4 regions of the Buttiauxella sp. S19-1 genome follow, and region 1 is predicted to be linked to each of the others. Evidence: predicted binding sites of a transcription regulator. Region 1 holds the regulator's gene; each other region holds the start of a gene.
The links. Region 1 encodes PhoB, which activates phosphate uptake and scavenging genes when phosphate is short. Its sites were predicted from a motif close to CTGTCATAAAACTGNCNNAT; they were not measured.

Region 1 (7,345 bases):
ACAGCATGATTTTTTCCCGGACTGTCAGTTAAACGCAGCGGGCATGATAACGAATCAGGCGCTGTGTTTCATTGTCTTTACGGCGTAACACTTCTATTCTATTGATAATACTAATCAAATGAGGGGGTTGCTGTGCGCATTGGTATCGACCTGGGTGGGACAAAAACAGAGGTGATCGCTCTGGCGAACGACGGAAAGCAACTTTTTCGTCATCGCCTGCCAACACCAAAAAATGATTATCAGCAAACCATCGCAACTATTGTTGAACTCGTGCGTCTGGCTGAAGAAGCAACCGGGGAGAAGGGAACGGTCGGAATGGGTATTCCAGGTTCGATTTCACCCTATACCCGCGTGGTCAAAAATGCGAACTCCACCTGGCTTAACGGGCAGCCTTTTGATAAAGATTTGTGCGATGCGCTCCAGCGCGAAGTGCGTTTGGCAAACGATGCCAACTGCCTGGCGGTTTCGGAAGCTATCGACGGAGCGGCGGCTGGTGCGGCGATGGTTTTTGCCGTGATTATTGGTACAGGATGTGGTGCAGGCGTGGCCATTAATGGCCGCAGCCTGATCGGCGGCAACGGCACGGCGGGCGAGTGGGGCCATAACCCATTACCGTGGATGGACGAAGACGAACTCCGTTTTCGTGAAGAAGTGCCTTGCTACTGCGGAAAACAAGGTTGCATCGAAACCTTTATTTCCGGTACTGGTTTCGGCACCGACTACCATCGCCTGAGCGGGAACTCATTGAAAGGCAATGAGATTATGCATCTGGTGGATCAACAAGATCCGATCGCTGAACTGGCGATCTCACGCTATGAAATGCGCCTCGCAAAATCTTTGGCACACATCGTCAATATTCTCGATCCTGAGGTGATCGTGTTAGGCGGCGGCATGAGCAACAACGAACGCTTGTACAAAACGGTGCCACAGTTGGTGAAACCGTGGGTGTTTGGTGGCGAATGCGAAACTCCAATCCGCAAAGCAGTGCACGGCGATTCCAGCGGTGTGCGCGGTGCCGCATGGTTGTGGCCGCTGGAGAAGTAAAAGCTGGCGGATGACGCTACGCTTATCTGCCCTACGAGATCTCACATGTAGGTCGGATAAGCGCAGCGTCATCCGATAAAATTACTCGACAGCAAACTCCTTAGCCAGGCGGCTCACACCCAATCCGTTGATCTTCTTCACCTTAATCTGTACCGGAATACGTTCTTTCATTGCCTCAACGTGGCTTATCACGCCGATGGTTTTGCCGCTGGCATTGAGCGTATCTAACGCATCCAGCGCGGTGTCCAGTGTCTCTGCGTCCAGCGTGCCAAAGCCTTCATCAAGGAACAGCGAGTCGATGCGGGTTTTGTGGCTCACCAGGTCGGATAACGCCAGCGCCAGCGCCAGGCTGACCAGGAAACTCTCACCACCTGAAAGCGTGCGAGTGTCGCGCACCGCATCGGCCTGCCATGTATCGACCACTTGCAATTCCAGCGCTTCGCTATCTTTGCGTTGTAACAAATAACGCCCATGCAAACGGTTTAGCTGGTTGTTCGCCAACCACACCAGATTATCGAGCGTTAGTCCCTGGGCAAACTTACGGAATTTATCGCCTTCCTTCGAACCAATTAACGCATTGAGATAGCCCCAGTCTTCAACTTGCTGCTGGCACTCGACGATGGACTGCATCAGCCCTTGCTGGCGTAGGCGATTTTCTGCGTCATGGCGAAGCTGTTGCTGAATCTGTCCTTGTTGCGTGGTGTTCTCGCGCAGTTGCTGATTACACAGCGTTAATTGTGCGTCCAGCAAACTCAGTTCTGCATCGTCAGCAAGCGTAGTTGGGCGAGCCGCTTTATGGTCAGTGAGCGCTTTCTCAGCTTGCTGGCAAAGAATGGTTTGCTGCTGATGCTGTTGCTCAAGATGCTGTTTTTTCTGCTCAAGTTGCTGGCGTTCACTTTCATCGAGTAATGCGGCCTGGAATGACGGTGCATCGGCGAACTGGCTAGCGGCAAGGGCGGACAGGAACTGCTCATTTGCCTGACCCACGCGGGCTTCTTCCTGTTGCAACTGCTGTTGCAGCGTCTTCCACTGGCTCTCCAGCGCAATACAGTCGCTGTGCAAGTTATGCCAGTTTTGCAACGCTGAAATTTGTTCGCTTTCGGATAGCGGAGCAGGCGTGGTGCCATCATCAATCAGCGCATTGAGTAGGTTTTCCAGGGCGTTTAGTTGCTGTTGTAAACGTGGAAGTTGTTCATTGCGCTGTTGCCAGTTTTGGGATTCCTGTTGGCGCTGTTCCAGCCAGCTATGTTCTTCACCGTGAGCGGGATGTTGTAGGCCAGCATTTTCGAGCACGCTATTGAGTGTTTCTCGTTGTGCCGCGGCCTCTGCCGCTAGTTTGCTGTGTTGCAGACGCGTCCGAGCGAGTTGCTCCTCCAGCACGATCCGTTGGCTGAGTTGATGCAGCTGCTGCTCGCGTTTTTCTTCGCTTTCCAGCCACTGCTGGAGGTCGTCCTCGGGCTTCAGCGCCAGTTGCAGGCTGGCGCACAGTTGCTGCCAGCGTAGACGTAATGCCTTCTCTTCTTCATCAAGCGTTTTGATGGCGACAACCAGGTTTTCGCGCTGTGAACGCAACGTGTCGAGTTGGCCTTTCATCGCAAAACCAGCTTCCGCAAGGCTGGCAACTTCACGTTTTAGTGCCGTCAGACGCTGCTGATTTTCTCCTGGCTGTATGGCCTGATAATCCGCCACTGCCGGATGCTGCGTGGAACCACACAGCGGGCAAGGTTGATCGGGTTGCAAATGGGCGCGTTCAGCTTCGAGACTGACAATGCGCATTTCCAGTTCGCATACTTTTTCCAGGTCACTTTCATGCTGGCGGCGCTCTTTGTATTGCTGGCGTTTGAGTGCCAGCTCGACATCGCCTTGAGTGATCTGTTTTTCAAGTGCAGTAATATCTTGTTGCTGCTGGATTTTTCGCTTGTGAAGTGAGGCAAGTTGCGGCTGTAAAGCAGCAAGCTGCTGGCGCAAAGGGCGCGCGGTAATCGTTGCTTGTAAATGAGTACTCACTTCATCAGCAGTGAGCGTAAGCTCAACGGCTGGCAGCAGTTCCAGCTTTTTCTGGCTAGTTTCAATATCACGCTGCAAGGTCTGTAGCTGGCTGGCATCGCGTTGTTGTTGATTGAATGCCATGCGCCAGCCTGCAAGTTCAGCGCCCCACAGGCGGTACCTGTCATGCGTTTTCAGCCAGGCTTGCAGCTCGCTGTTTTCATGCGCCAGTTTTGCTGCCTGGCTTGCGGCGGCCTGCCGGGTCTGCTGGCGTCGCACTGTCGCTTGATGTAAGCGAGTATTCACTTCTTCGCTTTGTACGCGGGTGTTTTGCAGCGTGGCCTGTAATTCCTGCAAGCGTTGCCAGTCAGGGCGCAGTTTTTCTGCGGGCTGGGCTCGTGTTAGTTTTTCGAGAAGCGGCACTGCTTCTTCGATTGCGCGAGTTGCCGCATTCAGTGCCGTTCCCGCATGCGAATGTTTTTGAGTCAACAGGTCGAGTTGGCTGAGCCATTGCTGGTGTTGCTGAAGTGTCTGCTGTTCAGCCAGGCGGTTTTTTTCTTCTGTAGTAAGTGCCTGCAAACTCTCTGAAAGCTGCTGGCGCTGGGATTCATCCAGAAGTGCTACACCTGCTGCCTGCGCTTGCAGGTTCTCTAATTGGCTGCGTACATTTTTATGATTTTCGAACACCGCCGCAGAAACTGTACCGTAAATTTCAGTACCGGTGAGTTCTTCAAGCAATGAGGCACGGTCATTGGCGTCGGCATTTAAAAACGCCGCAAACTGCCCCTGAGAAAGCATCATGGAGCGGGTGAAGCGGTCGTAATCGAGTCCGGTCAATTTGGCGGTGATATCGAGCTTATCTTTCACTTTATCGGCGATGATCTTGCCGCTTTCTACTTCAGCCAGCTCAACGCGCGGGGCTTGCAGATTGCCGTTGGCCGCATTACGCGCCCGGTTCTGGCTCCAGAATGCGCGGTAGGCAACACCTTTTACTTCAAATTCCACTTCCGCCAGACACTCGGCAGTGTCGCGGGTCATCAGGTCATTCTGCGATTGCGAGACCGTGTTGAGACGTGGCGTTTTGTGATAAAGCGCGAGGCAGACAGCATCAAGTAGCGTAGTTTTACCCGCTCCTGTTGGCCCGGTGATGGCAAACAAACCATTGCTGGCGAAAGGCTCGCGGGTGAAATCAATTTTCCATTCCCCTTTCAGGGAGTTGAGGTTTTTCAATCGCAGACTGAGGATTTTCATGCTTGTTCCTCCGCGTCATGCAGGCTGGCGACCGTTTGGGCAAACAGAGTGCGCAGGCGTTTTGCGCGTTCTTCAGTGGTTTCTTCCTGAACCAGGCGGCGTTCAAAAACCTCTTCAACCGTCAATTCACTTAGGGTTTCTTTATGTTGTTGAGCAATAACACGCTCGCGCTGCTCACGGCTACGGCGCAGCAAAACCACTTCAACAGGTAGCGTTTCGGTTAGCTGTTGAATATGGCGCTGCATATCATGCAGATATTCATCGGTGGCGATTTCAATATCCAGCCACACTTTGGGTTCTGTCGGTGCATCGCGCCATTGTTCAAGCTGCTGTTCAATTTCGTTCAGCGAACCTTTGATCACCGCCAGCGGCTGGCTAACTGGTACCGTAAGTGGGGTGACTTCATGAAGTTTACCTTCTGAAAATTCAACCAGATAAACACTTTTAGTCTTACCGGTTTCGTCAAAACTTAACGGTATTGGTGAGCCGCTGTAGCGGATATGCTCGGTGCCACCAATTAATTGCGCACGGTGAATATGGCCCAGGGCAATGTAATCGGCATCCGGGAAATGCTGCGCCGGGAAAGCGTCGAGTGTGCCAATATAGATGTCTCGCACGGCGTCACTTTTCGTCACGCCGACGGTGGTTAAATGCCCGGTGGCGATAATTGGCAACTGCGCGTCAGCGCGCAGAACGCAAGCGGCGCTAAAACACTGCTGATAATGTTCACCGATCGCTTCCATTAATGAACGCTGCTTTTCATGGCCGGATAAACCCGCCAGACTGTTTTGAATATCGCGTGGCCGCAGAAAGGGAATAGGGCAGAGAATAGCACCAGGCGCGCCATCTTTCGTATTCAGTACAATTGCCTGCTGGCTGGTATCGTGGCGTGCGCTGGCGACGACATAAGTGTTAAGACACGCCATCAGTTCACGGGACTCGTTCAATGTGGCAACTGAGTCATGGTTACCGGCGAGCACCACCAGTGAGCAGCCGGTAGACTGGAGTTGCACCACAAAGCGGTTATACAGTTCTCGCGCATAGCTTGGTGGCGAGCCAGTATCAAAAATATCGCCCGCGACGATTATTGCATCCACATCATGTTCAACGGCAGCTTTCAGCAGCCATTCAAGAAAAGCCTGATGCTCCGGCCCGCGGCTTTTGGTATAAAAATTTTGACCAAGGTGCCAGTCTGATGTGTGAATTATGCGCATAACCTGTCCGGTGGCTTAAAAGCGAGGCCTCGATTATAAGGGGGCGAGGCGGAAAACGGCATAGGTCTCTGTGTCATAAATCAAATTGATGAGTCACTAAACAGTCATGTTTTTCATAAATCTGTCATAAATCTGACGCATAATGGCGCCGCATTGAAACAACTATAATTATTCCTTGAGCAGGGCGAATCATGGCGAAGCGTATTTTAGTCGTAGAAGATGAAGCTCCAATCCGTGAAATGGTGAGCTTTGTGCTTGAGCAAAACGGTTTTCAGCCTGTAGAAGCGGAAGATTATGACAGTGCAGTGAATCTGCTTATCGAACCCTTCCCGGACCTGATTTTACTGGACTGGATGTTGCCAGGCGGCTCGGGTATTCAGTTTATCAAGCACCTGAAGCGTGAAGCATTGACGCGGGAAATCCCGGTAATGATGCTGACAGCACGAGGTGAAGAAGAAGATCGCGTGCGTGGCCTGGAAGTTGGTGCCGATGACTATATTACCAAGCCGTTTTCACCGAAGGAGCTGGTGGCACGCATTAAAGCTGTGATGCGCCGAATCTCTCCGATGGCGGTGGAAGAGGTTATTGAGATGCACGGGCTGAGCCTTGACCCTTCATCACATCGCGTGATGACCGGTGAAAACCCGCTGGACATGGGGCCAACTGAATTTAAGTTATTACACTTCTTTATGACGCATCCGGAACGGGTATATAGCCGTGAACAGTTGCTTAACCATGTATGGGGCACCAATGTGTATGTCGAAGACAGAACAGTGGACGTACATATCAGGCGGTTGCGTAAAGCGCTCGAACATAGCGGGCATGATCGAATGGTACAAACAGTACGCGGTACGGGTTATCGGTTCTCAACCCGCTTTTAGTTCCTTATCAGGAGAGTGACGCGTGCTGGAACGGCTGTCATGGAAAAGGTTGGTGATGGAGCTGCTGCTCTGTTGCTTACCTGCTGTCATCTTGGGCCTTATTTTTGGCTATTTACCCTGGTTTTTATTACTGGCGGTCACAGGACTGCTGGTTTGGCATTTCTGGAATTTGCTTCGTTTGTCGTGGTGGTTGTGGGTTGATCGCAGTATGACACCGCCCCCTGGTCGCGGGAGCTGGGATCCGTTGTTATACGGTCTTCATCAAATGCAGCTGCGTAATAAAAAACGCCGTAAAGAATTAGGCAATTTAATCAAACGCTTTCGCAGCGGCGCGGAATCACTGCCCGATGCGGTAGTGCTGACTACCGAAGAAGGGACCATTTTTTGGTGTAACGGGCTGGCCCAACAGTTGCTGGGGTTACGCTGGCCGGACGATAACGGGCAGAACATCCTTAACTTGCTGCGTTACCCTGAATTTACCCGCTATTTGACGCAAAAAGATTTCGCCCGGCCGTTGACGCTGGTGCTTAACAATGGCCGTCATCTGGAATTCCGTGTGATGCCATACAGCGACGAGCAGTGGCTGATGGTGGCACGTGATGTCACGCAGATGCACCAACTGGAAGGGGCGCGACGTAACTTTTTTGCCAACGTTAGCCATGAACTGCGTACTCCGTTGACGGTACTGCAAGGTTATCTGGAGATGATGCAGGATCAGGCGCTTGAAGGGCCGCTGCGCGATAAGGCTCTGGGCACCATGCGCGAGCAAACTTCGCGGATGGAAGGTCTGGTGAAACAGCTTTTGACGCTATCTAAAATTGAAGCGGCACCGGCAATGGTGCTCAATGAAAAGATTGATGTGCCACTGATGCTGCGTGTGGTGGAGCGAGAAGCGCAAACCCTCAGTCAGCAAAGGCAGACGTTAAAGTTCGATATTGATCCCTCACTCAAAGTCTTCGGTAATGAAGA
Region 2 (7,345 bases), on a different contig from region 1:
TTGGCAATGGCTGTGGTTGAATGGAAACCGCGCCAACCACTTCACCACGGCGCAGGCGTTCCTGGGTTCGGGTTTCATCTTCAACCTGAAGATTCAGACGAATAGGGGAGTCGGCCAGAACCGGCGCTAAAGCAGGCAGCAACCAGGTTGCCAGGCTGTCGGCGTTGACCGCAAGTGACAGCAGCAGCGGGGTAGAACCGGTTTGTTCATCACCAAGCCACTCTTCTTCAAGCAGTTCGACCTGACGCAGTAATGCCAGCAACTTTTGCCCTTGCTCGGTTGGACGAGGCGGAACAGTGCGTACTAACAATGGCTGGCCGAACATATTTTCCAGTTGCTTGATACGTTGCGAGACGGCGGATTGAGTAATACAGAGTTTTTGAGCGGCGCGCTCAAACCCTCGTTCACGAATTACGGCATCCAACGCCTGTAGCGTTCTATAGTCCGGGCGTTTCATTGTTGTTTGCTGACTCCTGTTTTTGTTATGGCTGCACTATGACATAAATTTGCCGCTGATCCAGACCAAATCCGCAATGTTCGTCCGAGTTCTGCGCCAATCGCAGGACATTTTTTGGCGGCTTGCTCTATAATGCGCGTCAGTTTTCACAGCACAGGCAATTAACCATGACGCAGGATGAACTGAAAAAAGCAGTCGGCTGGGCAGCATTACAATACGTGCAACCAGGCACTATCGTCGGTGTGGGTACCGGCTCAACCGCCGCACACTTTATTGATGCTCTTGGGACTATCAAACATCAGATTGATGGTGCCGTTTCTAGCTCCGACGCTTCCACCGCCAAACTGAAAAGCCTTGGTATCACTGTTTACGATCTCAACGAAGTGGATACCCTCGGTATCTATGTCGATGGTGCAGATGAGATCAACGGCCAGATGCAAATGATTAAAGGCGGCGGTGCAGCACTGACCCGCGAAAAGATCATCGCGTCTGTCGCGGAAAAGTTTATTTGTATCGCCGATTCGTCCAAGCAGGTAGGCATCCTGGGTAACTTCCCACTGCCAGTGGAAGTGATTCCAATGGCTCGTAGTTGCGTGGCGCGCGCACTGGTCAAGCTGGGCGGTCGCCCGGAATACCGCCAGGGCGTAGTAACCGATAACGGCAACATCATTCTTGATGTTTACGGCCTCAGCATCGTTGAGCCTATCGCGCTCGAAAATGCGATTAACGGCTTGCCAGGCGTGGTCACCGTGGGGCTGTTTGCTAACCGTGGTGCGGATGTTGCGTTGATTGGTACTGCTGATGGTGTGAAAACCATTGTGAAATGATCTGGGGGGCGTTTTATACCCGTCATACTTCAAGTTGCAGGGGTGTTGGCTGCACTCACAAACCCGAATCACTTACCTGAGTAAGCTCATCGGGATTTGTTCACTTGCCGCCTACCAACAACTCGAATTATTTTGGGTATATACGCCCCATATCCATATAAAAAATGACAAAATAATCTAACGCTAAATTTGGTGACATATGTCACATTCCTGCCAACCACCTGCTGTTCATTCCTGATTCTCTCTGCTACTCAGAGTTTTGTGCTGCCCCATGCCGCTTATTCCTTTTTTGCTTTGCGGACTGCGCAATCGTTTATATTGCCCCGCCCGTATATTTTGATATTTTGGCAGAAGGGTGTCTTATCACACAGCACAACATCAGTACTAAAAATAGGGTCGGGAAATGGCAAAAGTATCACTGGATAAAGACAAGATTAAATTCCTGCTGGTGGAAGGTGTACACCAGAAAGCCGTGGATAACCTTCGCGCAGCAGGCTATACCAACATCGAATACCATAAAGGCGCGCTGGACAGCGATGCCCTGAAAGAGTCGATCCGTGATGCGCATTTCATCGGTCTGCGTTCCCGTACCAACTTAACTGAAGATGTTCTGGCCGTGGCTGAAAGGCTGGTGGCTGTCGGCTGCTTCTGTATTGGTACAAACCAGGTCGACCTGGATGCTGCCGCTAAACGTGGCGTTCCGGTGTTTAATGCCCCATTCTCTAACACGCGTTCTGTAGCAGAACTGGTTATCGGCCAACTGCTATTACTGCTGCGTGGCGTTCCGGAAGCTAACGCCAAAGCACACCGTGGTGTGTGGAATAAACTGGCGGTTGGCTCTTATGAAGCACGCGGTAAAAAACTCGGCATTATTGGTTACGGCCATATCGGGACTCAGTTGGGGATTCTGGCTGAAGCGCTGGGTATGCACGTTTACTTCTACGATATCGAAAACAAACTGACGCTGGGTAACGCGACTCAGGTTCAGCATCTTTCTGACCTGCTCAACATGAGCGATGTGGTGAGTCTGCATGTGCCTGAAAATGCCTCTACCAAGAACATGATTGGCGTCAACGAACTGGCGCTGATGAAGCCGGGCGCACTGCTGATCAACTGCGCACGTGGCACGGTTGTTGATATTCCTGCATTGTGTGATTCGCTGGCGCGTAAGCATCTGGCAGGTGCTGCAATCGACGTATTCCCGACTGAACCGGCAACTAACAGCGATCCATTCACTTCGCCACTGTGTGAGTTTGATAACGTGATCCTGACTCCGCACATTGGCGGCTCGACTCAGGAAGCACAGGAAAACATCGGTCTGGAAGTGGCTGGCAAACTGGCTAAATATTCCGATAACGGTTCTACACTCTCTGCGGTGAATTTCCCGGAAGTTTCTCTGCCGTTACACGGTGGCAGCACCAGCCGTTTACTGCACATTCACGAAAACCGCCCGGGGATTTTGACCGCGCTGAACCAGATTTTTGCCGAGCAGGGTATCAACATCGCCGCTCAGTATCTGCAAACCACTCCGCAGATGGGCTATGTGGTTATTGATGTCGATGCCGAAGAAGATGTTGCTGAAGCTGCGCTGAAATCGATGAAGGCGATTCCGGGGACTATCCGCGCCCGTCTGCTGTACTAATTAAATAATTGGGGAGCTAATCTGGCTCCCCACTTGACTCTCAAAATCCGTTTCCTGAGTTGTTTTTTTCGCGTGTCCCACTGATAGTTAAGCTTTTAGTCATACGGCGAAGCTACATGACCAGTACATTCTTAAAATCCGGTGCCTTTATACTTCTGCTGATTCTCATCTATACGGGGTTTAGCACTACGGATCGGCTCACCTGGCTGATGGAAGTGACTCCAGTCATTATCATTGTTCCTCTGCTTTTAGCGACCCACTCGCGTTTTCCCCTTACGCCATTGCTCTATTTTTTGATTTTCCTGCATGCCATTATTTTGATGGTTGGCGGTTTATACACCTACGCCAAAGTGCCGATGGGTTTTGAGGTTCAGGAGTGGTTGGGTCTGAGTCGTAATCCCTATGACAAGCTTGGCCATTTTTTCCAGGGGCTAGTTCCTGCGCTGGCGGCACGTGAGATTTTGATTCGTGGTGGCTATGTTCATGGGCGCAAAATGGTCGCGTTTCTGGTGTGCTGCATAGCACTCGCCATCAGTGCCGTATATGAACTGATTGAATGGGCGGCAGCGCTGGCATTGGGGCAGGGGGCCGACGAGTTTTTGGGGACTCAGGGTGATATTTGGGACACGCAATCAGATATGTTTTGTGCGCTTCTTGGCGCACTGACCACGGTCTTCATATTGCAATACTGGCATACCAAACAACTGCTCAAGCTGCGTATCGCCTGACGCTACCATTCCCAAACTCGCGATGGCGTCACCACTGCGGGCAAGGGAATATCCCACTCTTCAGCGGGTAAGGCCGGAACATGCTGGCAATCATGTGCCAGCCCAACCGGCCACAAACCATGCTGCTGCCAGTTTTGCAACGTCCTGTCGTAGAAACCACCGCCCATTCCCAGCCTTTGTCCTTGCTCATCAAACGCGACTAATGGCGTAATCAGCACATCCAGTTTATCCAGCGGCAATACATCACGGACATCAAGCTTCGGCTCAAGAATTTTCAGGCGATTCATCACCAAATGGCTATTTTCGCTATAGCGCAAAAACAACAGGTTGCCTTTGCTGAATGGATGAAGCACCGGTAGATAGACCGATTTTCCTGCTCGCCATAACGCACGGATGAGTGGTGTGGTGTCCAGTTCGCCATCAAATGACAAAAACAGGGCGACGGTACCGGCATCGGTTACCGGCTGATATGCCAGCATTCGTTCGGCTGCAAGATGAGCAAAGTGTTGTTGTTCAGTGGGGGTAAGCGCACGGCGTCGTTGCCGAATGTGTTGTCTGATTTCTTGTCGAAGCGATGGAATTAGCTGAATTTTCGTCATAGCGATGACTGGTTGGTAGAAAGAGGGAATCTCCGAGATGCCGCCGCAGGCTGTAACCCTTGAACCCTTGGTTCAAGGTGAATGCAGCGTCAGAATCATCAGGCTTCTCGGACGGACCGAGCATGCTCACAGAATCTGGAGCACCACATTCTTGTGGTATGAAATATCGGCTCAGGGGACTGGCCCGCATGCAAACATCTCAGAGAAATTTGGTCTTCAAAGTTACTCTACCATAGGTAACCGTGAAGTGTTATTCAAAATTTGGACCCTGTCTTTCAGTTATGCGACCTTGCTCAAGCAACGCTTGTTCGATGGTCTGCTGTAACATCCGAATACGTTCTTCCATGTTAGAAGCGTAGTCGCGGGTTTTCGATTTTTCCTGAGCCAATTCGTAGCAAATGTTCAATGCTGCGATGAAAACTAACTGCTCAGTATTTGTGACTCTAGTGCGAACTTTTAAATCTTGCAACCGCTGATCAAGCTCTTGAGCCGCAAGATTCAGTGCATCCTGTTGTTCAGGCGGACAATTCACGCGCAATGAACGACCGAAAATTTGGATATCGACTGGTTGTGCAGACATGCCACCTTCCTGCTGTTAACTCGCCTGCCTCTCGCTAACCTGTGCCAGGCTACGAAAGGGGCGTCACTATAGCTATCCCGAAATGAAGATACAAGCCCTTTTCTGGTGCCTTGGGGTCCCTGGTGGTAGCATAACATGAACTCTCACAGCCAACGATGGCGAATGCGCATGTCTATACAGAACACTATGCCTGACTACGACTTAGTCGGCCAACTATTGAACCAACAAGGTGTCGGTATGACGCCTTCAGAAATGCACGGCTTAATCAGCGGTATGCTATGCGGTGGTAATCAAGACACCAGCTGGCAACCGCTGCTTCATGACCTGACAAACGAAGGCCTGGCCTTCAGCCAAAACCTTGCGGATACTCTGCGCCAGATGCATGGTGCAACCGGTGATTCGCTTGAAGATGACGGTTTTCTGTTCCAGCTTTACCTGCCAGATGGCGACGACGTAACGGTATTCCAGCGAGCTGATGCGCTGGCGGGGTGGGTAAACCATTTCTTACTTGGCCTGGGTGTCACGCAACCTAAGCTCGATAAAGTGACCGGTGAAACCGGTGAAGCTATCGACGATTTGCGTAACATCGCGCAATTGGGTTACGACGAAGACGAAGATCAAGAAGAGCTGGAAATGTCGCTCGAAGAGATCGTCGAGTACGTGCGCGTGGCGGCATTGCTGTGTCACGACACCTTTACCCGCCCGGTTCCGACCGCGCCAGAAGTGCAAAAACCAACGCTACACTAAAAATAATAAGCTTCAGGAGGTGTGATGAATCAGCACGAATTTCTCCGGCGCCGCCAGGCGTTGTTGGCCAAAATGGCTCCGGCAAGCGCCGCGCTCATCTTTGCCGCTCCCGAGGTAACACGCAGTGCCGACAGCGAATACCCGTATCGCCAGAATAGCGATTTCTGGTACTTCACCGGTTTTAACGAACCTGAAGCGGTATTGGTGTTGATTAAAAGCGACGAAACCCACAACCACAGCGTTCTGTTTAACCGCCTGCGCGATAAAACCGCTGAAATCTGGTTTGGTCGCCGTCTGGGTCAGGAAGCCGCACCAGAAAAACTGGGCGTTGACCGTGCGCTGGCGTTCTCCGAAATCGGCGAACAGTTGCACCAACTGCTTAATGGCCTCGATGTGGTTTACCACGCGCAGGGCGAATATGCCTGGGCTGACACCATCGTTTTTGCCGCACTCGATAAACTACGCCGCGGTTCTCGCCAGAATCTCACCGCTCCGGCTACAGTAACTGACTGGCGTCCGTGGGTTCACGAACAGCGTCTGTTTAAGTCAGAAGAAGAAATTGCGCTGATGCGTCGTGCCGGTGAAATCACCGCACTTGGGCATACCCGAGCGATGGAAAAATGCCGTCCAGGGATGTTTGAATATCAGCTCGAAGGTGAAATCCTTCACGAATTTAACCGCCACGGTGCGCGCTTCCCGTCTTACAACACCATTGTTGGCAGCGGTGAAAATGCCTGCATTCTGCATTACACCGAAAACGAGAGCCAAATGCGCGATGGTGATTTGGTGTTGATCGATGCCGGTTGCGAATACCACGGCTATGCGGGCGATATCACGCGTACCTTCCCGGTGAACGGTAAATTTAGCGCACCGCAGCGGGCGATTTACGACATCGTGCTCGAATCCCTCGAAACCTCTCTGCAACTCTACCGTCCAGGCACCTCAATGCAGGAAGTCACCGCGCAAGTGATTCGCATTATGGTGACGGGCCTGGTCAAGCTCGGCATTCTTCACGGTGACGTAGATAAGTTGATCGCCGAAAACGCGCACCGTCCGTTCTTTATGCATGGTCTGAGCCATTGGTTAGGGCTGGATGTTCACGACGTCGGCGTTTATGGCGCGGATCGTTCACGCAAGCTTGAGCCTGGAATGGTGATTACCGTGGAGCCTGGTTTGTATATCGCGCCTGATGCAGATGTTCCCGCCGAGTACCGCGGTATTGGGATTCGTATTGAAGACGACATACTCATCACCGCCACCGGCAATGAAAACCTGACAGCCAGCGTAGTGAAGTCGGCAGACGACATCGAAGCGTTAATGGCGGCGGCGCGTCACTCATGAGCGTGATTATTGTCGGCGGAGGCATGGCTGGGGCGACGCTGGCGCTGGCTATTTCCCGTTTAACTCACGGTAAGTTGCCGGTTCATTTAATTGAAGCGGTGGCCCCGGAATCTGCGGCGCATCCTGGTTTTGATGCGCGAGCTATCGCGATTGCGCAGGGGACTTGCCAGCAATTGACGCGTATCGGCGTGTGGCCTGCCATCAAAGACTGTGCAACCCCGATTACCACGGTTCATGTTAGCGATCGCGGCCATGCCGGTTTCGTCACGCTGGATGCGCAGGATTATCAGATTCCGGCACTCGGGCAAGTCGTGGAACTGCATGATGTCGGGCTGCGTTTGTTCGCTTTACTGCGCAAAGCACCGGGCGTGGCATTACATTGCCCGCAGCGCGTTGCCTCGTTCACCCGTGAAACCGATAAAGT
Region 3 (7,345 bases), on a different contig from region 1:
AGATCTGGCCGGAATATTCCAGCGCCTCACTGGCTCTTAGTGACGCCCACCGTATTTACGCGGCAAAATTTAACGATCGGCTATTAGGCGCGGTACGCGTCACACTTGCGGGTGCCGAAGGCGCTTTAGATTCGCTGCGGGTACGTGAAATTACCCGTCGTCGTGGCGTTGGGCAGTATTTAGTCGAAGAGGTGATTCGCGATAACCCAGGCATCACCAGATGGTGGATGAGTGACGTTGGTGTGGAAGAGCGTGATGTTATGACGGCGTTTATGCGGGCGGTAGGGTTTGCGGAGCAAAGTGGTGGTTGGGGGAAATGAGATGAATGCGTCGGATGACGCTGGCGCTTATCCGACCTACGAAAACCGTGCCCTGTAGGGTGGATAAGCGCCAGCGTCATCCACCAAAATACCCGCTCTACAAGAGCGGGTATTGTAAAACTTACTTAGCGTCAGTCGCTGTACCGTTGGCATGCCAGGTAAACACGCCAAACTCAAAGCCTTTCAAATCGCCTTTCGCATCCCAGCTCAATGGACCCATTACGGTTTCCACAGAAGCGCCTTTCAGATAAGTAGCGATTTCAGCCGGATCTTCAGACTTGTTCAGGCCCGCAGCCAGAGATTGCAGCGCTGCGTAGGTTGTCCAGACGAATGCGCCACTTGGGTCTTGTTGCTTCGCTTTGATGGCATCCACAACTGGTTTGTTCGCAGGAACCTGGTCGTAGTTCTTAGGTTTGGTGACTAACAAGCCTTCAGCAGATTCGCCGGCGATGTTAGACAGAGAAACGTTTGCCACACCTTCTGGACCCATGAACTGAGTTTTCAGGCCAGCTGCGCGAGACTGACGCAGGATCTGGCCCATTTCTGGGTGGTAACCACCGTAATACACGAAGTCGATGCTTTCTTTCTTCAGACGCGCTACCAGCGTGGAGAAGTCTTTCTCGCCGGCAGTGATACCGTCAAAGAACACTACGTTTGCGCCGCCTTTTTTCAGGTTGTCCTGAACAGAGCGAGCCAGGCCTTCGCCGTACTGTTGTTTGTCATGAATGATCGCGATGTTTTTCGGTTTTACGTGATCAAGAATGTATTTTGCCGCCGTTGGGCCCTGATCAGAATCCAGGCCGGTAGTACGCATTGTCAGTTTGTAACCACGCGCAGTCAGCTCAGGTGCTGTTGCCGCCGGGGTAATCATCAGAATGCCTTCGTCCTCGTAGATGTCAGACGCAGGCTGAGTGGAAGAAGAACACAGGTGGCCGATAACGTATTTGATGCCATCGTTAACCACTTTGTTGGCGACCGCTACCGCTTGTTTCGGGTCACAAGCGTCGTCGTATTTGGTGATAACCAGTTTGTCGCCTTTGATGCCGCCTTTGGCATTAATATCTGCAACCGCTTGTTCTGCACCGGTAAATTCCTGGTCGCCATATTGTGCAACCGGGCCAGACATCGCCCCAACTACCGCTACTTTGATATCCTTCGCAAATGCCGCGTTGCTCATCGCAAGTGCAATACAACCAGCCAATAATGCTTTGCCCTTCATTTTCATCCTGAGATCCCCATTTTTGTTGTGATTGGTATTTGTTGTGTTGTTTTGGCACGGTTTTATTTTTGATTGACGAATACCGCGTGTGCCTTCGCCGCACTCAGAGTTAAAAACATACCCGAATTTGCGGCTTTTGGAATAACAATTTTTTCACAAGTTGAATGGGAAAGTGACAGGCATAAAAAAACCGCCCCGGAAGGCGGTTTTTTATCTGACGAAATAACTTACGCTTCGATGGCCATGCGCAGTTTTTTCATCGCGTTCTTTTCAAGCTGGCGTACACGCTCAGCGGAAACGCCGTAACGGTCGGCCAGTTCTTGCAGCGTGCTTTTGTTGTCTTCATCAAGCCAACGGGCACGGATAATATCCTGGCTGCGTTCATCCAGACCTAGCATGGCATCACTGAGTTTATCAGCCGCGTGCGATTCCCAGTTGTCGTCTTCAATGCCATCGGCAAAGTTAGAAGACTTATCCTGCAAGAACAGCACAGGAGCCATTGGCGCGCTGTCTGAATCGTCGTCGTTGCCCATGTCGAACGTCATGTCCTGCGCCGCCATGCGCGATTCCATTTCACGGACATCTTTGCTGGAAACCCCCAGCTCGTTGGCGACCATTTCCACTTCGTCCTGGTTGAACCAACCCAGACGTTGCTTGGTTTTACGCAGGTTAAAGAACAACTTACGTTGTGCTTTAGTGGTTGCCACTTTCACAATACGCCAGTTACGCAGCACGTATTCGTGAATTTCAGCTTTAATCCAGTGCACAGCAAACGACACCAGACGGACACCCACTTCCGGGTTAAAGCGGCGCACAGCCTTCATCAGGCCGATGTTGCCTTCCTGAATCAAGTCAGCCTGCGGCAAGCCATAGCCCGAGTAATTACGAGCGATATGAACAACAAAGCGCAGGTGAGACAGGATCAGCCTTTTCGCTGCTTCCAGATCGCCCTGGTAATGCAGCTTTTCAGCCAGCTCCTTCTCTTCCTCAGCCGTTAACATCGGCCAGGAATTAGCGGCCCGGATATAAGATTCCAGGTTACCAACAGGGGCTAAAGCTAAATTTTGCATTTCTTTGGTCATTCAAACCCTCTCTTAGAAACTAAAGTACAGGTTGCTACAATCTTGCTGCACCAGGCTATTCGCCAGGCGCCAAACCGTACCATTCACAGTAACCTCAGACAGTGAGGTTATCCACAAGTTCACTGTAAAGCTGTGCTTGTATTACACACAAAATGTGACAGAGCTATGAAACTGGGCAGGAGAAACACTAACCGAGGTGGGAGCGTGTCCCCTGCTGACGGGTACTTCGTAGCAGGGGACAAGTATATCAAAAAATTTTTACTCTGGGGTAAAACGACGTAAATGTTGCACGGTCGCGATCCACGCCGCCAGCCAACCGCTCATCGACGCCACCAGCAGCAGCAGCAAGCATTCGTCGAAACCTAAGCCCGTGAGGTCAAACTTAGTGCCAAATACTTGTGCGACTTGCGTGACCGCAGAGGACAATCGCCACACCAGAATTTCAGTCAGAATCAGCGACAAAAATGCGCCGCTGAAACCTAACAGTGCACCACCGTACAGGAACGGGCGCAGGATAAATCCATCGGTAGCACCAATCAGTTTTTGCACGTTGATGGTGTCGCGACGGGCAAAGATGCTCAGACGTACGCTGTTACCAATCACCAGGAACACCGCTGCAACCATCAACACGCCAATCATTGCTGCGACACGCCCCACAAGACCGGTCAGCGAGGCAAGACGAGCAAACCAGCTGTCATCCATACGGACTTCATCGACACCGTTAATCCGTGCCACGCGGTCACGCAAGGTATTCAGATGGTCGGTAGTCTGGAAGTCGAGTTTTGGATTCACCACCGCAACCGCAGGCAGCGGGTTTTCTTCCAGCATATCCAGCGCGCCACCAAAGCCCGACCAGTTGCGGAACTCACCCAGCGCTTCGTCACGCGAAAGATAGTTAACTTTATCGACGCCCTCTTCCGCCTGAATCGCGCCGACGACTTGCTGCGCGGCGTTATCATCGAGCGCTTTGTCGAGATAAACGGTGATTTGCGGGGAAGGATAATATTGCGTAGCGGCCTGATTGACGTTCTTGTAAACCATGTAGCACACGCTTGGCAACGTCAGGGAAATGGCAATCACCATCACCGTCAGGAAGGTGGCTAAAGGCTTGCTGCGCAGGTCTTGTAAAGCACCCTGCCAGGCGTAACGGAATTGTTCGTTTACGCCGCCTTTGAGCGATTTACTTTTCGACTGAGGCCCTTTGCCGCGTTTTTTCACCGAGCGGCCTAAATCCCCTAACTTACTCAGCGAGTTGATTTTATCCAGCCTGTTGCTGAAGCGCTTTATATGATTGAGCGCGCTGCGTTTATTCACCTGCCAGGCCTCCATGCAAATGGCCGTCACTTAACGTCAACATGCGATAGTTACGGCGGGAAATCAGCCCCATATCGTGCGTCGCCATCAGAACCGTTACGCCGACGCGGTTAAATTCCTCGAACAGACGTAAAATCCCTTCCGAGAGTGCATCATCAAGGTTACCGGTTGGTTCATCTGCCAGCAACACAGCGGGCTTATTCACAACCGCGCGGGCAATCCCCACACGCTGTTGTTCACCACCAGAGAGTTGGATCGGGAAACTTTTCGCTTTATCGAGCAGGCCGACTTTATCGAGTGCCGCCGAAACACGGCGGCGAATGTCTTCACCGCTGGCACCCGCGATAATCAGCGGGATAGCCACGTTGTCGTACACGGTTCTGTCCATCAACAAATGGTGATCCTGGAAGATCATGCCAATCTGACGACGCAGGAACGGCACTTCGCGGCTCTTGAGGCGGCTAATATCATGGCCGCCAAAAGCAATTTTCCCCGCACTTGGCCGCTCAATACCGCAGATAAGCTTGAGCAGAGTACTTTTCCCTGCTCCAGAGTGACCGGTCAGAAAAGCCATCTCACCAGGTTGCATATGGAAGGTCACTCCCTGCAACGCTTGTCTCCCGCCGAGATAGGCCTTACTAACGTGTTCAAAGCGAATCATGGTTAATCCTCTCGGGCAAAAAGTGCCTCAATAAAATCGCCCGCATTAAACGGACGCAAGTCCTCAATACGCTCGCCGACGCCAATATAGCGAATCGGAATACCAAACTGATCGGCAACGGAGAAAATCACGCCGCCTTTGGCTGTACCATCCAGTTTGGTTAGCGTAATGCCTGTCAATCCAACGGCTTCATGGAACAATTTAGCCTGGCTAATCGCGTTCTGACCCGTGCTGGCATCGAGGGTGAGCATAACCTCATGCGGTGCATCTTCGTCCAGTTTTTTCATTACGCGGACGATTTTCTTCAGCTCTTCCATCAGGTGCGCTTTGTTCTGCAAACGCCCTGCAGTATCCGCCAGAAGTACATCGACGTTACGCGCTTTCGCAGCCTGAATGGCATCGAAAATCACTGACGCAGAATCAGCACCAGTATGCTGGGCAATAACCGGAATATTGTTGCGATCGCCCCATACCTGCAATTGTTCTACCGCTGCGGCACGGAATGTATCACCCGCTGCCAGCATTACAGATTTACCTTCTTGCTGGAACTGACGCGCCAGTTTGCCGATGGTGGTGGTTTTACCCACTCCGTTAACACCGACCATCAGGATAACAAATGGTGTTTTGCCTTCAACTTTCAGTGGCTCATCGACTTTCGCGAGGATTTCGCCCATCTCTTCTTTCAGCAGGCCGTATAACGCTTCAGCGTCACGCAACTCTTTGCGGCTCGCACCTTCTGTCAGATTGGTGATGATTTTGCGTGTGGTTTCGACGCCAACATCCGCGATCAGCAGCTGCTCTTCGAGTTCTTCAAACAGATCATCGTCGATTTTCTTGCCGCGGAATAGACTGATAAATCCGGAACCGAGGTTCTGTTTAGTCTTAATTAAGCTGCGTTTGAGACGCGCAAAGAAACCTTCTTTGGTTGGTTTTTCTTGTTCTTGCTGAGGCTCTTGTTCTTGCTGAGGTTCTTCTTCAGCCGGAGATTCTTCGGCTTCTTCAGGTTCCAGCTCGGCCTGCACTTCTTCAACGACGATGGCAGCAACAGGAATAGCTTCAATCAGCGCTTCCTCAACAACCACGTTTTCTACCGGAAGAATGGTCACTTCTTCAGGTTCAGCAAGCGCCTCAGGCTCAACAACATCTTCAACAATATCTTCAACAACAACTGGCTCTTGCTCCGGCTGCCACTCTTCTGGCTCCGGTACTGGCTCAATTTCTGGAGCGATCTCTTCTGGAACCGGCAACTCTTCGTGTTCAACCGCAGCTAGTGCCGTTACTTCAGGTTCTGGAGTGATTTCAGGCTCAACCACCACCACTTCGCTCTCTGCGAGCTTTTCGGTGACTTCGACGATCTCTTCTGCGAAGGCTTCGGGCTCTTCGTGCTTATCAAGCACCACAGGTTCGGCTTCAGGCAGAGTTACTGGCTGAATTTCAGGTTGAACCTCTGTCTGGATTTCTGGCTTAGCGTCGTCAGGCTGTACAGTTTCTTCCGCCGCTTGTGGCTGTTCAGGCTCAATAACCTGCTCAACAACTTCTTCGGCAACTGCTTGTTCTTCTGTTACTTTTTGTTCTGATTCTGCTTCAGAAGCCTGCTCTTTCTGGCCAAAGCCTAGCCATGAAAAAAAGCCACGTTTTTTCTCTTTCGCCATTTGCGAACACACCCCTCGCTGTTAATTCATGGCACAGGCCCGATTGAGCTTGCCACGGGCACTGAAAATAATTATCGAATGAATACGTTAGTCTATCACTTTCCCCGCTTTACACACACCGTTACACTAGACGGCAAGAAATTGCATCGCAGTGAGTCTCATGAAAAAACCGCAATCTACTGGCACCGGCCAGATCCGTATTATTGGCGGCCAATGGCGCGGCCGTAAACTGCCCGTCCCAGACAGCCCTGGCCTGCGTCCAACAACGGATAGAGTACGTGAAACCCTGTTTAACTGGCTGGCACCGTCAATGGTCGAGGCTACTGTGCTGGACTGCTTTGCCGGAAGCGGTGCGCTGGGGCTGGAAGCCTTATCGCGTTACGCCACCAGCGCCACCTTGCTGGAGATGGACCGCCATGTTTCGCAACAGCTGCAAAAGAATCTCGCCACCTTAAAAGCGGCTAATGGAAAAGTAGTGAACACCAATACGCTCAATTTCCTGGCACAACCTGGCGAGCCGCACACTATCGTGTTTGTTGATCCGCCTTTCCGCAAAGGGTTGTTGGACGAGACATTAGCGCTGTTAGAAAGCAATGGCTGGCTGGCAGACGAAGCACTGATTTACGTTGAAAGCGAAGTTGAAAATGGCATGCCCGCAGTGCCAGCAAGCTGGTCGCTGCATCGTGAAAAAGTCGCAGGCCAGGTCGCTTACCGTTTATTTAGTCGTGAAATTTAAGGAACGACATCATGCTGATTAATATAGGCCGCTTGTTGATGCTGGGCGTTTGGGGATTTTTGTTATTAAATATTTTCCAGCCGTTCCCACGGCCGCTGAATATCTTTGTTAACGTCGCGCTGATCTTCACCGTGTTGATGCACGGTATGCAGCTGGCGCTGCTGAAATCAACCCAACCGAAAGATAGCCCGCCGTTGAGCCGTGCTCAGCAAATTAAGATTTTCATCTTTGGGGTGTTTGAGTTGCTGGTCTGGCAGAAGAAACTCCGCCAGGGCAAGTAAAGTCATCCTATTGGGGGTCGGGGATGAAGCCAACAAACCGCGTCCCCTTATACTGCAACGTCCCCGTATCTCCGACACTC
Region 4 (7,345 bases), on a different contig from region 1:
TAATTCGCCAGATCAACCTTGCTAATCAACCCGCCATTCTTTGCCATTTCTTCGGCAATCTGGTCAGCAATTGCGCCTTTGTAGAACGCATCCGGGCCATTTTCGGCAATCATTTCCAGGCTTTTGGCGAGGTTGGTTTGCACCAGTTTGTCGCCCTTTTGCAGCGGTTCGCCGTCAGCCTTCCAGAAAATAGCTTTGCTGTTTGGATGATTCGGGAGAACTTCTGCACCATAAACTTTCAGGTCTTCAGCCAGTGCATCGTTCACCGTGAAACCGTCCTGTGCCAGTTTGATTGCAGGCTGGATAACTTTGTTCAGCGGCAGTGTGCCGTATTTTTCCAGCGCCAGAGCGAAGCCCGCCACGGTGCCAGGCGTGCCTGATGCAAGATGTGAGGTAAGGGATTTTTTGCTGTCTGCATTGCCTTGCGCATCGAGGAACATGTCGCGCGATGCTTTTTCTGGTGCCATTTCACGGAAATCAATGGCGGTGGTTTTACCATCTTTGGTGCGCAGCATCATAAAGCCACCGCCGCCGATGTTCCCCGCCTGCGGGTGGGTTACCGCCAGCGCAAAACCGACTGCAACAGCGGCATCGACCGCATTCCCGCCCTGCTTGAGAATCTCGACACCGACTTGTGTGGCCAGCGAATCCTGCGAGGCAACCATGCCATTTTCAGCACGTACTGGATGGAAGACATCGGCTTCGACGCCGTAAGATACAGGAGCCGCAACCGGAGGCGGTGCGGCACTAACAGAAAGGCACAGTCCTATCATTAGCGCAGGAATGGTCATCCAACGCAGAATTTCCAGACGAATATTTTTCCACTGCTTCATCGTTATGTTCTCCATGTTTGGGGAATCCCACGATAAGCCTGGCCCAAAATTGGAAACCCGCCTGGCTAAAAATCCTAAATAATCATCGTAGTGTCAGAAAACGATTAAACTTAGTAGATCCCCCAAATGGAGGAAGTGACGATGAAAAAAATACTTATGCTGGCAGCTTTGCTGCCATTGACCTGTTTGGCACAGCCGATTAATACCCTGAATAATCCCAATCAACAGGGTTATCAGATCCCCAGTCAGCAACGGATGCAGCAACAAATGCAAACCCAGCAGATACAACAAAAAGGGATGTTAAATCAGCAGTTACAAACGCAAACCCGCGTGCAGCAACAGCATCTGGAATCGCAGATAAATAACAATTCGCAGGGCGTCTTTAAATCGACAACAACGCCTGCGAATGAGCTGGATGTCGGGACACAACAAGTGTTGCCAAATACCAATGGTGGCATGTTAAACAGCAGCGCGACCAGCAGCGGGCAACAGCATATGCTGCAACCGACGACCAATGGCAGCATGTTGAATCCTGGGACTCATTAAGCCCCGACGTAAGGAAAATGGTGGATGACGCTCACGCTTATCCCCCCTTACCGTAGGTCGGATAAGCTTGCATCATCCGACATGGACCTGGCATTTAGTACGTAAAATCTGCACCAATTTGGTCGATACAGTCGGTACAGATGATATCCACTCCCCAGCGCAGCAGCGTAGCTGCTCGTTGGGGATTATTCACCGTATAAACCAGAATATGTAATCCCGCCGCTTTCAGCTCCTGCACACGCGCTTCATCGAGCAATTTATGATTCAAGTGAATGGCAACACAACCCAGACGGGTGGTCAGTTCACGCCAGTCATCGCGCCATTCGTCGAGTAACAACCCACGCGGTAATTCAGGCACGGCAAATTGTGCGGCTTCCAGCGCTTCGATAGAAAACGAAGACAGCAATGGCGCGGTTTGCCCTTGCCATAATTCAAGTGCTGCCAGCGCGATCGTTTTTCCGGTTAGCGCATCGGTACCGGTGGTCGGTTTGATTTCAATATTCGCCATCATGCCATGTTGCTTACACCGCGCGGCAACTTGAGAAAGCAGCGGCAATGGTTCGCCTTTAAACTCACCGCTATACCAACTTCCGGCATCGACATTCAGCAGTTTATCCCAGGGTAAATCACCCGCGATACCCCAGCCGTTACTGGTGCGTTCCAGAGTGTCGTCATGCAGCAGGAAAATGTGCCCATCCTGTGAAAGCTTGGCGTCGAACTCAATCATGGTGTGCCCGTAACGCGCACCGACATCAATCGCTGCCAGCGTATTTTCCGGTGCCAGTTTGCCACCGCCACGATGGGCCGCGACTTTCGGGTATGGCCAGTTACTCATAAACGTTGTCCATTCTCTTTAGCAAAGAAATGTAGATGATTTTCAGGCAGATGTAGCCACAGCGTGCTACCGGGTTGCGGGCGTTCCTGATGCGTCAGGCGCACCACCATTTTTTGCTCGCCCCAGCGCCCGTGCACCAAATTATCAGCGCCGAGCATCTCCAGCGTATCCACCAAAAAGGGCACGCCACCTGCGGATTGTGAGCTTAGCGCAATATGTTCCGGGCGGATACCCAGCGTCACCGCAAGCCCCTGAAGCCCATTCGGCGCATTGCCTAATGGCAACGCCATACCGCTTGCCAGCTCAAAACGCGTGCCGTCAGCACTGATTTTACCTTCCAGCAGGTTCATGGCGGGCGAGCCGATAAAACTCGCCACAAAGCGGCTGGCCGGGCGTTCGTAGACTTCAACAGGCGTGCCGATTTGTTCGGCGACGCCTTTGTTCATCACCATCACGCGCTGCGCCAGCGTCATCGCTTCGACCTGGTCGTGCGTAACATACAAACTGGTGGTTTTCAGGCGGCGGTGCAGCTGTTGTAATTCGAGGCGCATTTGTACGCGCAGTTTGGCATCCAGGTTAGATAACGGTTCATCGAAGAGGAAAACCGCCGGGTCGCGCACAATAGCGCGCCCCATCGCCACACGCTGGCGTTGGCCGCCGGAAAGTTCGCGTGGGCGGCGTTTAAGCAAGCCATCGAGTTCAAGAATACGCGCCGCTTCCACCACTTTCTGCTGAATATGCGCTTTGCCCATGCCGCGGATTTTCAGCCCCCACGCCATGTTTTCTTCCACACTCATATGCGGATAAAGGGCGTAGTTCTGGAACACCATCGCGATGCCACGCTCTTTCGGTTCCATTTCGGTGACGCGCTGGCGGTCAATCCAGATATCACCGCTGGTGACGCGCTCAAGCCCGGCAACCATGCGCAGCAACGTCGATTTACCGCAGCCCGACGGCCCCACCATCACGATAAATTCACCGTCTGCGACATCCAGCGTCAGCGGCTCAATGACCTGAGTTTTGTTGTCCCAACTTTTGCTCACTGCCTGTAGTTTTAGTCCTGCCATGGGTTACTTCTCACTATCAACAAGGCCACGCACGAACGCTCGTTGCATGGCTAAAACGATAATTACCGGCGGAATCAGCGTCAGCAGCATCGCCGCCATCACCTGGTTCCACTGGGTGGAGCCTTCACCAGAAGACATCATGCCTTTAATACCCGCCACGGCGGTGCCAAGGTTGACGTCGCTAATAATCAGCAGCGGCCAGAGATACTGGTTCCAGCCGTAGATAAAGGTGATGACAAAGAGTGCTGCGAGATTAGTTTTTGAGAGCGGCAAAACGATGTCACGGAAGAAGCGCATCGGCGATGCGCCGTCGATACGTGCCGCTTCCATTAACTCGTCGGGAAGCGTCATAAAGAACTGGCGGAACAAAAAAGTAGCGGTTGCCGAAGCCATTAACGGCAGCGTCAGGCCGGTGTAGCTGTCGAGCATTTTGAGGTTTGCGATAACTTCTACCGTCGGGAAAATACGCACTTCAACCGGCAGCATCAGGGTGATAAAAATCATCCAGAAGAACAGGTTACGGAACGGGAAGCGGAACCAGACAATCGCAAAGGCTGAAAGCATTGAGACAGTGATTTTGCCAATGGTGATGACCATCGCCATGACAAAACTGTTTAGTAGCATCAGGCCGAACGGCGCACTGTTGGCACCGACGCCGTGCGTCCAGATATAAGACATGTTTTCCAGCAGATGCGTGCCTGGAATCAGCGTCATCGGCGTCTGGAAGACGGCTTCGTTATCCAGTGTCGCCGCGACAAACGCGACATACAGTGGGAACAAAATCACGATAATGCCCAGAATCAGCATCGTGTGGCTGAAAATCGTCAGCCCGCGGCGGTTCTCAATCATTGGTAGCGCACCTTACGTTCCACGAAGCGGAACTGAATCACGGTCAGGATGATGACTAAGAACATCAACACCACGGATTGCGCCGCCGACGCGGAAAGATCGAGTCCGGCAAAACCTTCGCGATAAATTTTGTAGATAAGCGTGGTCGTCGCTTGTACTGGTCCACCGCCGGTCGCGGCGTCGATAACCGGAAAGGTATCGAAAAAGGCGTACACCAGATTAACCACCAGCAGGAAGAAACTCACCGGCGCAATCAGCGGTAACGACAGCTTGAAGAAGCGCCGTACCGGGCCTGCCCCGTCAATAGAAGCAGCTTCAATCAACGAACGCGGAATCGACTGTAACGCCGCAAAGAAGAACAGGAAGTTGTAGCTGATTTGCTTCCACACCGAGGCAAACACCACAAGGAACATCGCCTGGCCGCTGTTTTGTGCGTGGTTCCAGTGGTAACCAAACTGCTCAAGCACGTGAGTTAGCAGGCCGCGCCCGGGGTTAAACAGGAAAATCCACAGTACGGCAGCAATCGCCGGAGCCACCGCATACGGCAGCAGCATTAACGTTTGGTAAATTCGGCTGCCACGAATGACGTAATCCGTGAGCGCGGCGAAAAACAGCGACACCAGCAAACCGCTGCCAGCGACTAATCCACTGAAAATTAAGGTGGTATAGAAAGAGTCGAGATAGTAGCTGTCATGGAAGAGTTGTTTGAAATTTTCCAGGCCAACAAACGTGCTTGAAAGTCCAAACGGATCGACATTTTGCAGTGAATACCACAACGCTTCGCCCGCAGGCCAAATAAAAAAGATAATGGTGATAAGCAGTTGCGGCAGCACTAGCGCATACGGCAGCCAGCCGGAACGGAACACCGGACGAGAAGATGACATAAGTAATTCTTTTCCTGAACAATGTCGGGTGACGGCTTCGCCTTACCCGACCTACAAACAGCCATTCGTAGGTCGGATAAGCGAAGCGTCATCCGACACTGAAAAACTTAAGACTTAGTCGATTGCTCGAAACGGCGCAGCAACTGATTACCACGCTCAACCGCGCTATCTAATGCTTGCTGAGGGGTTTTCTTGCCGGTCCATACCGATTCCAGCTCTTCATCCACAACGGCACGAATCTGCGGCATGTTGCCCAGACGCAAGCCTTTAGTGAACGGCAATGGCGGCTTGTTCAGCATCTGGCGCGTGGCGATATCAGCACCTGGGTTTTTCTCGTAAAAGCCTTGTTCACGCGTCAGGTCGTAAGCAGCTTTAGTGATAGGTAAGTAACCGGTTTTCTGGTGCCATTCAGCCGCAATTTCTGGTTGAGTGAGGAACTGCATAAACTCGGCAACGCCTTTGTAAGTCGTGGCGTCTTTACCCTGCATCACCCACAAACTTGCCCCGCCGATAATGGCGTTTTGTGGCGCATTCGGGATGGTTGCGTCGTAAGGCATCATGCCCACGCCGTAGTTGAATTTGGCGTATTGACGGATATCAGCCAGCGAGCCAGAAGACGCGGTGGTGATGGCGCAATCCCCGCTGTAGAACTTTTCGGTAGATTCATCTTTGCGGCCAAAGTAGCTGAAATCGCCCTTCTTGTTCAGCTCTTCCAGCATCGCAATGTGTTTCACTTGCTCGGGTTTATTGAATTCCAGAACCGCATCGGTGCCATCAAAACCGTTATTTTTGGTGGCAACCGGCAGGCCGTTCCAGGCACTGAAGTTTTCGATTTGAATCCAGCCTTGCCAGCCACTGGCGTAGCCGCATTTCATGCCTGCCGCTTTAAGTTTAGCGGTGTACTCGGCCAGGTCTTGCCAGGTTTTTGGTGGCTGATCCGGGTTCAGGCCAGCTTTCTTAAAGGCGTCTTTGTTGTAATACAGAACTGGCGTGGAGCTGTTAAATGGTTGGGAGAGCAGACGCCCGGTTTTTGAATCGGTGTAGTAACCGGAAACCGTTGGCACAAACTGAGATTCGTCGAACTTAATGCCTGCATCGCTAAAAACTTCATATACCGGCTTGATGGCTTTCGAGGCCATCATGGTCGCCGTACCCACTTCATAAACCTGCAAAATGGCTGGCGCATTGCCCGAACGGAAAGCCGCAATCCCTGCCGCCAGGTTTTGTTCGTAATTACCTTTATATACCGGGACAATTTTGTAATCAGGGTGCGTCTGGTTGAAGCGTTGAGCCAGTGAATCGACTTCTTTGCCCAGTTCACCTTCCATTGAATGCCAGAACGGAATGGAGGTGGCGGCGATAGCGCTGCTGCTAAGTACGCATCCAAGCGCAAGGCAAAGTGTTGTGAGTCGTAACGATGCAGTCATGTGTATATCCCTGGAGGTTGTCATTAGGTCACTGCGCGAAAATACGCGTTTTTGTTCGCATCAAAACATGACATGCGCGAATGACAGAAAAATAACCGTGGGGTGACAGAATTGTTACAGTGAGGTGAAGGGAAAGTGGTGATCGGAGTATTGTCATAAAAAAGGAGCCAAATGGCTCCTTGTTGATTAAGCGATAATTTAGCCGCCGAGGTAGGCGCTACGCACCGCTTCGTTAGCCAGCAGCGCGTCGCCGGTGTCTTCCAGTACCACGTGGCCGTTTTCCAGCACGTAGCCACGGTCAGCAAGCTTCAGCGCCTGGTTGGCGTTCTGCTCAACCAGGAAGATGGTCATGCCTTCGCTGCGCAGCTGCTCGATGGTATCGAAAATCTGCTGAATGATGATTGGCGCGAGGCCAAGCGACGGCTCGTCCAGCAGCAGTAAGCGCGGTTGGCTCATCAGCGCACGGCCAATCGCCAGCATTTGCTGTTCACCGCCGGACATGGTTCCCGCACGTTGAATACGGCGTTCCAGCAGGCGCGGGAACAGTTCGTATACGCGTTGGATGCGTTCATGATACTGGTCGCGTTCCGCGAAGAAGCCGCCCATCGCCAGGTTTTCCTCCACCGTCATACGTGAAAACACGCGGCGGCCTTCCGGCACAATCGCCACCGCTTCACGCATGATGCGAGCGGTGTGCCAGTCGGTGATGTCTTTGCCATCAAAGGTAATCTTGCCGCTGGATGCGCGCGGGTCACCGCACAGTGTACCCAACAGCGTGGTTTTGCCCGCACCGTTCGCACCAATCAGAGTGACGATTTCGCCCTGTTTAATATGCAGACTGACCCCGTGAAGCGCCTGGATTTTTCCGTAATGGGCGCTCACCTGGTTAAATGACAACATGATA

Region 2: the regulator PhoB is predicted to act here: its motif matches at 1,482-1,501, upstream of serA (phosphoglycerate dehydrogenase).
Region 3: the regulator PhoB is predicted to act here: its motif matches at 2,774-2,793, upstream of rpoH (RNA polymerase sigma factor RpoH).
Region 4: the regulator PhoB is predicted to act here: its motif matches at 6,542-6,561, upstream of ugpB (sn-glycerol-3-phosphate ABC transporter substrate-binding protein UgpB).

Annotation. Positions count from the first base shown of each region.
Region 1 covers NZ_JAHWLU010000004.1:66,597-73,941, forward strand. The annotation lists gene rdgC (recombination-associated protein RdgC) at 1-7, opposite strand, end outside; gene mak (fructokinase) at 133-1,044, shown strand; gene sbcC (exonuclease subunit SbcC) at 1,126-4,281, opposite strand; gene sbcD (exonuclease subunit SbcD) at 4,278-5,495, opposite strand; gene phoB (phosphate response regulator transcription factor PhoB) at 5,687-6,376, shown strand; gene phoR (phosphate regulon sensor histidine kinase PhoR) at 6,399-7,345, shown strand, end outside.
Region 2 covers NZ_JAHWLU010000024.1:11,169-18,513, forward strand. The annotation lists gene argP (DNA-binding transcriptional regulator ArgP) at 1-457, opposite strand, end outside; gene rpiA (ribose-5-phosphate isomerase RpiA) at 625-1,284, shown strand; gene serA (phosphoglycerate dehydrogenase) at 1,688-2,926, shown strand; gene MES37_RS08195 (DUF2238 domain-containing protein) at 3,043-3,654, shown strand; gene MES37_RS08200 (5-formyltetrahydrofolate cyclo-ligase) at 3,657-4,253, opposite strand; RNA gene ssrS (6S RNA) at 4,279-4,462, opposite strand; gene zapA (cell division protein ZapA) at 4,504-4,833, opposite strand; gene MES37_RS08215 (YecA/YgfB family protein) at 5,002-5,580, shown strand; gene pepP (Xaa-Pro aminopeptidase) at 5,605-6,921, shown strand; gene ubiH (2-octaprenyl-6-methoxyphenyl hydroxylase) at 6,918-7,345, shown strand, end outside.
Region 3 covers NZ_JAHWLU010000142.1:316-7,660, forward strand. The annotation lists gene panM (aspartate 1-decarboxylase autocleavage activator PanM) at 1-320, shown strand, start outside; gene MES37_RS21545 (branched-chain amino acid ABC transporter substrate-binding protein) at 442-1,545, opposite strand; gene rpoH (RNA polymerase sigma factor RpoH) at 1,767-2,621, opposite strand; gene ftsX (permease-like cell division protein FtsX) at 2,880-3,950, opposite strand; gene ftsE (cell division ATP-binding protein FtsE) at 3,928-4,596, opposite strand; gene ftsY (signal recognition particle-docking protein FtsY) at 4,599-6,248, opposite strand; gene rsmD (16S rRNA (guanine(966)-N(2))-methyltransferase) at 6,409-6,984, shown strand; gene MES37_RS21575 (DUF1145 family protein) at 6,996-7,265, shown strand; gene MES37_RS21580 (DUF2500 domain-containing protein) at 7,273-7,345, opposite strand, start outside.
Region 4 covers NZ_JAHWLU010000056.1:18,004-25,348, forward strand. The annotation lists gene ggt (gamma-glutamyltransferase) at 1-833, opposite strand, end outside; gene MES37_RS13650 (DUF2756 family protein) at 975-1,379, shown strand; gene ugpQ (glycerophosphodiester phosphodiesterase) at 1,474-2,214, opposite strand; gene MES37_RS13660 (sn-glycerol-3-phosphate import ATP-binding protein UgpC) at 2,211-3,281, opposite strand; gene ugpE (sn-glycerol-3-phosphate ABC transporter permease UgpE) at 3,285-4,130, opposite strand; gene ugpA (sn-glycerol-3-phosphate ABC transporter permease UgpA) at 4,127-5,014, opposite strand; gene ugpB (sn-glycerol-3-phosphate ABC transporter substrate-binding protein UgpB) at 5,122-6,441, opposite strand; gene livF (high-affinity branched-chain amino acid ABC transporter ATP-binding protein LivF) at 6,640-7,345, opposite strand, start outside.